Regions from separate parts of the Pseudoalteromonas sp. A757 genome, predicted to be linked through region 3. Evidence: predicted binding sites of a transcription regulator. Region 3 holds the regulator's gene; each other region holds the start of a gene.
What was found. Region 3 encodes FliA, which starts transcription of late flagellar genes. Its sites were predicted from a motif close to CTAAAGNTNNNNNNNNNNNNGCCGATA; they were not measured.

Region 1 (3,034 bases), on a different contig from region 3:
ATGACCGCTACTTTGAGAGACTGAGTTCAGCAAATACTCGCGAAGCTCATCACTGAAGGCGGTTAACTTGTGCTGGGGTAATTGACGGAGTTGACTTGGCTCGTCAATTAACGCGAGTAATGGATACTTGCTACTATCAAGTTTCATGGTATTTATCAGAGTCCTAAGTGAATCTCAGCGCAATTCCTCACGTGGTTCACTTCATAATTATTAAAATTCTTCACTAACTGGTCATGATATTATGTTAGCCAGCGTTTACAAAGTACTTGTGAATATTTTCTTAGCTTGGCGTAGTTATTTTATACGTCAGCTTAATATTCTCGATCTATGATGTATTTTGCTAAATCTGCAAGTATTTCCGTGTTGCCATCGATAACTTTGAGTGCATCTAGTGCTTCATCAATCAATTGTTCCGCTTTCTCTTTTGCTTGTGCGAGACCAAGGAGCGCTGGATAGGTAGACTTGTTGTGTTCCAAGTCAGAACCTTGTGGTTTGCCAAGCACAGAAGTATCGCCTTCTACATCTAGGATGTCATCTCTGACTTGGAATGCAAGGCCGATTGCACGCCCGTATATATGCATTGCTTCACGCGCTTGCTTGGTAACTTGTTCAGGGTTACCGCACAAAATCCCCAACTCTACTGCGCAACTTAAGAGAGCACCAGTTTTTAGCTTATGAATACGCTCAAGTTCAGTAATTGTAATAGACCGATCTGTGGCTGCAATATCCAGCGCTTGACCTCCAACCATCCCCGCTAGACCTGATGCTTTGGCTAGTGCGGAAATCATTTTGATTTGTGCATGATGGCTCACTGTGAATTGCTGATCACTTAATAGTTCAAAAGCCAGCGTTTGCAGAGCGTCACCAGCCAAAATAGCGGTCGCCTCGTCAAATTGAATGTGACAAGTTGGGCGGCCGCGCCTAAGCTCATCATCATCCATAGCCGGTAAATCATCGTGCACCAAAGAATAGCTATGCACACACTCTATTGCGGCGGCGGCCTTGTCTAAGTCTTCTGGAGCAGCACCAAATAATTCACCAGTGCAATATACCAAAAATGGTCGCAGACGTTTGCCACCGTTTTCGATGCTATAACGGGTAGCTGCTTTTATATTTTCTTCGGTATCAAGCGCATTATCAAAATAGTGTAAAACGGTGTTCTCTACACGGGTTTTAGCATGCTGCAGTTTTTCTTTTAATTTTGCTGACATTAGGCTTCGTTATCAAATGGCTGTAATTGTGCTTGCTCACCTTCGCCCATTAAAATAGCGACCTGCTGCTCAGCTTGCTGAAGTTTTTGATTTGATGCTTTTGCAAGCTTAATCCCGCGCTCAAATTGTTTAAGTGCTTGATCTAAAGGCAAGCTACCATTTTCCATGTCCGCAACGATTTGCTCCAGTTCTTGCATAGCTTCTTCAAAGCTCAAGTTATCTGGTTTTTTTACTGCCATATATCACACCGACCCGTAAAGTAAAAGTGTGGCAATTTTAGGGGGATTGGACGTCAAGGTCAAAAAAACCAGTGACTTTTTGATCTGTCCGAGTATCGGCATTACAAGATCTGCTATAAACTCGCATTTTAAACTCTTTTTAATATAATAGTGTTAAGTTGTAGAAAAACTTGCCGATAACTCAAACAACAATAACTGCGTGATTTATCACAAATAACTTCCCCCGGAGGACATGTGGATTTAGCAACGGTAATAGGGATCCTGGGTGCCATAGGTTTGATTGTAATGTCAATGGTATTGAGTAGTGATGGCCAGATCGCTATGTTCTATAACACGCCTTCCGTCGTTATCGTATTTGGTGGTTCAATTTTTATCGTGTTGTCCAATTTTACGCTTGGGCAGTTTTTCGGTATTGGTAAGGTGGCCGGGAAGGCCTTCATGTTTAAGATTGAAACCCCTGAAGAGCTGATTGAAAAAGCAGTTGAGCTAGCAGATTCTGCGCGTAAAGGTGGTTTTTTAGCGTTAGAAGAAGCTGAAATCCCCAACCAATTTATGCGTAAAGGCGTCGATATGCTAGTCGATGGTCATGATGCTGATGTTGTGCGTGCTACATTGCAAAAAGATATTGCCTTGACGTCTTCAAGGCATGAATTAGGCGCAGGTTTATTCAAGTCCCTAGCGGATATTGCGCCTGCGATGGGGATGATTGGGACACTTATCGGCCTAGTGGCGATGTTGTCTAACATGGATGATCCAAAAGCAATTGGACCTGCTATGGCCGTTGCGCTTTTAACAACTTTGTATGGTGCGTTTTTAGCTAACGTGGTTGCGATCCCTATTCAGGTAAAACTTGAACTCCGTAAAGATGAAGAAGAACGAAATCAGCGACTTATCTTGGATGCTATATTAGGTATACAAGATGGCCAAAACCCGAAGGTTATTGAAGGTATCTTGAAGAACTATTTGCCTGAGTCTAAACGTGGTGCTGAGGCTGAGGAATAATCATGTCAGATGAGAACGAATGTAAATGTCCCCCTCCAGGTCTTCCGGCTTGGATGGGAACCTTTGCCGATCTGATGTCATTGTTAATGTGCTTCTTCGTACTACTGTTGGCTTTTTCTGAAATGGATGTGCTGAAGTTTAAGCAAATCGCCGGTTCGATGAAGTTTGCTTTTGGCGTACAAAATAAAATTGAAGTAAAGGATATCCCAAAAGGTACCAGCGTTATCGCGATGGAGTTTACTCCAGGAAAGCCAGAGCCGACACCGATTGAAACTATTCAACAGCAAACGGTAGAGATGACGCAGCAGATGCTCGAGTTTCAGGCTGGTGATGAATCTTCTGCGGGTGGTCGGCAAGAACAGCGTGGCAACAAGCGTGGTGGTGAATCAGCCAGTACTGCGCAGGAAATGGCGTCAACGCAAGCAATTGCATCAGCGGATCAAGAACAAGTTAATGAACTTGTGAAAAAGATTGCGCAGCAGCTAGAAAAGCAAATTATGGATGGTGCAATTGAGCTTGAATCGCTAGGGCAACAAATCATTATACGCATTCAGGAGAATGGCTCTTTCCCAGCAGGTAGTG
Region 2 (3,034 bases), on a different contig from region 3:
ACGTGTCTGGATTACATGAGATATAAATAATGTTGTCGTAGTTGCTAACTAATCGACAGGTCAATTCATCCATACCTGCACGAGGCGGATCGACGAGAATCGTTTGGCAATCATAGGACTGTAAATCGATACCATCTAATCGAGAAAACTTTTGCCCTTTCATGGCTTGTGTAAACTCTTCACTCGACATGCGAATAATATCTAAGTTATCGACTTTATTTGCTGCAATATTAAATTGTGCAGACTTTACTGATGATTTAGAAATCTCAGTAGCCAGCACTTTATTGAATGAGCCTGCCAATGCAATTGAAAAGTTACCGTTACCACAATAAAGCTCAAGTAGATCGTTGCTTAGCGGTTCACTAATAGACTGTGCCCAAGCTAGCATTTTCTGATTCACTTCCGCATTCGGTTGCGTAAAGCTGTTCTCAACCTGCTGATAAATATATTCTTTACCGTTAACGCTTAGTTTTTCAGTTACATAGTCATTGCCAAACACAACCTTTTGTTTTCTAGCACGACCGATAAAATCAACTTTGTAGGTTTGCTGCAACTCGGTTCTTAATGTCTGCATGGCAGTCTGCCACGCTTCATCTAACTGCTTGTGATAAAGCAAGCTGATCAGTACTTCCCCACTCAGCGTCGTGAGATAGTCGATTTGAAACAGCTTACGACGCAATATTTCGTTGTCTTTTAGCTGGTGTATCATCACTTGCATCATTTCATTGACAAGCGGCGCACCAGGATCAAAGCTATCAACACGGATCTTTTCTTTTGTTTGCTGGTCAAACATGATGTGAAACAGATCTTCACCATCATGCCATACTCTAAATTCACAGCGCTGGCGGTAATGGCGAGATGCAGACTCATACACTTCAAGTGCAGGTGCATTAAACGGTGCAAATTGTGTTGTGATACGCTCAGCTTTATCCGCTAACTGTTGCTCGTATGCTGAATCATCAATTTTTATTACTGCCATGCTAAAACCATCTATGTTGAATTAAGAGGCGCTATTTTAGGGAGCGTTGCTAATTTGTCCAGTCTAGCATCACTGATGCATCTGGTTTGCTGTTTTTTTAATCATTATACTTTAGCTTTGCGCAAATATGCCGATAATCTAACTAATATATTGGAGGGCATACCATGAAAATCGGGCAATTAAATCAGTTGCTCAATCCAGCGATGCAGCATAAGCCTGGAAAGAGCAAAGGGATAGGACCAAATATCCAAATTAATTCAGACAGCTATGCGGGTGATAAATCCAAATTAGCTGCAAAAATTCTTGATGATAAGCTTGCAGAAGCGTTGGGGATTGAGAAGCCGACACAAGACAAAAAAGACAAGCCATTATTTGATTTTGAATCTATTGTCAAAAATGTACTCGATTTTGTTCAGGGTGCAGTGAAGAAAGCCAAAGTCGACGGCAAAAATGATGACGAGTTGAAATCCATGCTCGATGGGGCACGTAAGGGCGTGCTTCAGGGGATAGATGAAGCCAGCGAAGAGTTAAAAGGCATGGGGGCTTTTAATTCCGACATCGAAGATGGTATTGAAAAATCACGAGAAGGGATTTTTAAAGGTTTAGATGATTTTGAAAAAGAGCTGTTTGAAGAAAAGTCGCCAAAAGCATTAGCGATCAGTGCCGCGCAGTTTGCGAGCCTCTCTAATCAGGCTGAATATGCATTTACAACAGCTGAAGGAGATGAAGTCGTTATTTCATTCTCCGATGCATATTCTCAGGGAGCCGCTGCGAGTGTTGCTCAAAAAGGTAATGATTATGGCATGGCATATGGCACTAAGTCCTCTCACGAAGTCAGTTTCTCAATTAAGGTAAATGGTGAGTTGAACGAAGAGGAGCAGCAAGCAATTAACGATATGATGGAAGATATCCGTAATGTCAGTGACTCTTTTTTCGGTGGTGAATACGATGAAGCGTTCGATTTAGCAAAGTCGCTTAGTTTAAATTCAGATCAGATCACTAATTTCACGATGGATCTAAGACAAAGTAAAACGTCTGCTGCGATTGCTCAATATCAGCAAGGCAATCCAATGAAAGAGTTAGAGAAGGCATTTATGCCACTGAATAAGCAGTTAGCAGATGTGCAGGAGCAAGCTAAGGGACTCAATGCTGATAATGAGTTGCCAAACTTGTTTGCTTGGATGAATGAAGGCCAGTCGAGACTAAATGAGTTTTTGGATTATGCAAGTAGCTTTTTTAGTAAACTGAATGAATTAAATAAAGAGCATGTAGAGCAAAAACAAACAAGCTAAGCGAGTTTATTTTCGCGAGGACTCGTGGCAAACTTCATGCTCCATTGATTTGAGGAATGAAGTTTGTCGCATATTTTGGTTTTCGATTCGGGGATAGGTGGCACCAGTGTGCTGTCGCACTTAAAGGCATGTTTGCAGGGGGGTTCATTCAGCTATGTTATGGACAACGCTTTTCTCCCATATGGCCTTCAGCCTCAAGAGCTAATCAAATCACGTATCAAGGGACTGATTTGTTGGCAACAGCAATGTTTGGGCAATGTTGATCTTATCGTTATTGCTTGTAATACCGCTTCAACATACGCATTAGAAGAAGCCAGAAAACATACCCATATTCCAATTATAGGTGTTGTTCCTGCTGTTAAGCCTGCGGCGTCTAGTTCAAAGACCAAGCACATCGCACTATTGGCAACACCGGCAACGTCAAATAATGCTTATACACATAAGCTCATCATGGATTTTACCTCAGGTTGTAAAGTTGAAACTTTGCATTCCACGGAGCTTGTTAGGATCGCTGAGCGCTTTTATTGGCATAACGAGTTGGATAAAGAGGCACTTTGCGCGGAAATAGTCCGGCTTAACATTCCAGTCACTGTTGATAGGTTAGTGTTAGGATGTACACATTTTCCTTTGATAGCTCACGATATCAAGAATTGCTTACATAAGCATGTTAAGCTGGTTGATTCAGGCAAGGCAATAGCTAATCGCGCATTGTCATTGTTGGAAAGTCAAATAGTAGTAGGGGAAAAGGTGCCGAGTGCATCGG
Region 3 (3,034 bases):
ATCGACTTCAAAGCTCATACACACTCTCCAACTAGAAGCCTAAACTAGATAGCAAGTCATCGACTTCGTCTTGACCAGAAACCACGTCATCTCGCGATTCAGCGTCAATAATTGGACCTTCAGGTCCAGACAATTCATTACTGATAGTCTCAGTTGTTTTTATTTCATTTTCATTCGTTTTTTCTGCAACGGCAGGTGCTTCATCTGAAGTGCCAAACACAGTTAGAAGGTGAATGAGACTATCTTCTACTTCCCTCACAAGCTCAATAACACGACGGATAACCTGTCCTGTCAAATCCTGATAGTCTTGTGCCATCAGAACGTTGGTCATTAAACCTTGTAATTCGTCTGTCCGTGTCTTTGAAGTCTGCATAAAGCTGTCGAGATCATGACACAGAGATTTAAACTCACCGAGTTGAATATCCCTACTCATCAACCTATCCCAAGTGGGCTTTATTTGCGCTAACTCATCCGCAAGATTCTGCGCAAGAGGTAAGCTTTCTTCGACTGCGTCCATCGTTTTGTTTGCAGCGCTTTCCGTCATTTCCATAACATAATTAAGGCGCTGCTTTGCATCAGGAATAGCCTCTGTTGTGAGATCTGCAAGCCGAGTATCTAGTTCAAAGTTCTTTAAAGATTCGTGCAACTGACGAGTTAGCTTTCCAACTTCTGCAAATAGCTCCGATTGCTCTTTGTTAGCAGCTTCTAAAATCAGCTGGTCAGCTTTTTCTTGTTCACCCTGCTCTAAAAGCTCGACAAGTTGTTTTGCTTGTTCAAGTGTAATTTGAGGCGCAGCATTTACAGACATAGGCCATATCCCCTTGCTGTTAGCCTAGTCGCTCAAATACTTTTTCAAGCTTAGTTTTAAGCGTGCCAGCTGTAAACGGTTTGACAATATATCCGTTAACTCCAGCTTGCGCTGCTGCAACTATTTGTTCCTTTTTCGCTTCTGCGGTAACCATCAACACTGGAATGTGCTTAAGTTTTTCATCCGCTCGTATTGCACGAAGCAGATCAATACCTTGCATGCCCGGCATATTCCAATCAGTTACTACAAAGTCAAACTCCTGATTTTGTAGCATCGGAAGTGCTGTACTACCATCATCAGCTTCTTGAACATTGGTAAAGCCTAAATCTCTTAATAGGTTTTTGATTATTCTTCTCATAGTAGAGAAATCATCAACCACGAGAATTTTCATGTTCTTATCCAAAACTTCCTCCAGTGAGGTTCGAACCCAACTATTTTATGTACTCTAATTTATCCAGTCATTGATTTTAGCTTTAAGCTTTATCATTGCCTGACCGTGAATTTGACTTACTCGAGATTCACTAACATCAAGAATGGCGCCAATCTCTTTTAAATTCATTTCGTCGTTATAGTAAAGTGACAAAACTAAAGCGTCTCTTTCGGGTAACGCTTTGATCGCATTTACTAAAGACTCGTTAAAACGCTCATTTTTAACGTTATTAAACGGTTTGTCTAGCGCAAAATCGCTGTTTGCAGGGGTTATCACATCTTCATCAACCCCAAGATCCTCAATCCCGATGACTTTGCTTGCATTTACATCATGTAAAATATGATGGTACTCATCTAGAGATATATCAAGTTTTTCAGCGATTTCAGTGTCTTTTGGTTCTCGACCAAGGAGAGATTCTAGCTCGGAGATAGCTTCAGCCACCATTCGGCTATTTTTATGTACGGAACGCGGAGCCCAATCGCCACGGCGAATTTCATCCAACATCGCGCCTCGAATACGGATCCCCGCAAAGGTCTCAAAACTAGCTCCTTTAGTAGCATCGAAATTTTTAGATGCTTCAATCAACCCAATCATCCCCGATTGGATGAGATCGTCGAGTTGCACACTTGCCGGAAGTCGAGCTATCAGGTGACACGCCACTTTTTTCACCAGTGGAGCATGCCGTTCGACCACCTTGTGAAGATGCTCTGAAGTTTGATATCCCGCAGCTCTGTTGACCGGAGAAGCCATAATCACCCGTTTACAAGTTGTTCAATGAAAAATTCTAGATGACCGGAAGGTTGATGAGGAATTGGCCATTTAACTGCTTTAGCGGCAAGCCCCTTAATCGCAATCGCGGCTGGGGAGCTCGGAAATAAATCTACGATAGCTCTTTGTCTACGAGAGGATTTACGCATGTTTTCGTCAAACGGTACGGTGGCCACTAACTCCAGTGCTACATCTAGAAAACGATCTGTAACTTTTGAAAGTTTAGCAAATAATTCTTGCCCTTCACGCATGCTGCGGACCATATTGGCAACAATTTTAAAACGATAGACACCATGCTCTCTGCTTAACACTTTGATCAATGCATAAGCATCGGTAATAGAGGTTGGTTCATCACACACGACGACCATCACATCCTGTGCAGCCCGAGAAAAACTCAGGACCATATCAGAGATACCTGCTGCGGTATCAACAATTAATACATCAAATTGAGTGTTAAGTTCGCTAAAAGCGCGAATAAGCCCGGCGTGTTCTGCTGGAGTCAACTCTACCATATTTTGAGAGCCAGAGGTCGCCGGTACAATTTTGATACCTGCGGGCCCCTCTACAAGAATTTCATCCAGTTCACACTCTCCCGACAACACGTGCGACAGATTTTTTTCTACTCGAAGACCTAACATTACATCACAGTTTGCCAAGCCCAAGTCCGCATCCAGAACTAGGACTCTTTGTCCTTGTTGACCCATAGCGATAGCAGTATTGAGTGAGACATTGGTTTTACCCACCCCACCTTTACCACCGGTCACGGCTATTACTTTTACACCCTGGTTGCTATTTTGACTCATTCTACGCAGGCCACTTGCTTGATCTAAAACTGTGTTAATCATACATTCCTACTGACTCTGACGCTACTGGTACACGTCGAGAGTGCTGTGCTTTTATTCTTTTTAAATACAATTGCTCAGCCTTTTTTACTAGCTTTTGAGCATTTGCTACGCGAATGTCTTCTGGCACTCGCTGACCGTTGGTAAGATACCCTATTGGCAAGCGATTTTGAATCGCTATGCTAA

Region 1: the regulator FliA is predicted to act here: its motif matches at 1,603-1,629, upstream of pomA (flagellar motor protein PomA).
Region 2: the regulator FliA is predicted to act here: its motif matches at 1,089-1,115, upstream of DRB05_RS01910 (DUF5610 domain-containing protein).

The regions. Positions count from the first base shown of each region.
Region 1 covers NZ_QNQN01000074.1:46,328-49,361, reverse strand. Annotated here, with positions in the region: gene dxs (1-deoxy-D-xylulose-5-phosphate synthase) at 1-147, opposite strand, end outside; gene ispA ((2E,6E)-farnesyl diphosphate synthase) at 312-1,211, opposite strand; gene xseB (exodeoxyribonuclease VII small subunit) at 1,211-1,450, opposite strand; gene pomA (flagellar motor protein PomA) at 1,685-2,452, shown strand; gene DRB05_RS19750 (flagellar motor protein MotB) at 2,455-3,034, shown strand, end outside.
Region 2 covers NZ_QNQN01000051.1:54,485-57,518, forward strand. Annotated here, with positions in the region: gene trmA (tRNA (uridine(54)-C5)-methyltransferase TrmA) at 1-979, opposite strand, end outside; gene DRB05_RS01910 (DUF5610 domain-containing protein) at 1,144-2,271, shown strand; gene murI (glutamate racemase) at 2,335-3,034, shown strand, end outside.
Region 3 covers NZ_QNQN01000072.1:151,922-154,955, forward strand. Annotated here, with positions in the region: gene DRB05_RS16305 (chemotaxis protein CheA) at 1-18, opposite strand, end outside; gene DRB05_RS16310 (protein phosphatase CheZ) at 32-808, opposite strand; gene cheY (chemotaxis response regulator CheY) at 828-1,211, opposite strand; gene DRB05_RS16320 (RNA polymerase sigma factor FliA) at 1,254-1,988, opposite strand; gene DRB05_RS16325 (MinD/ParA family protein) at 1,991-2,851, opposite strand; gene flhF (flagellar biosynthesis protein FlhF) at 2,844-3,034, opposite strand, start outside.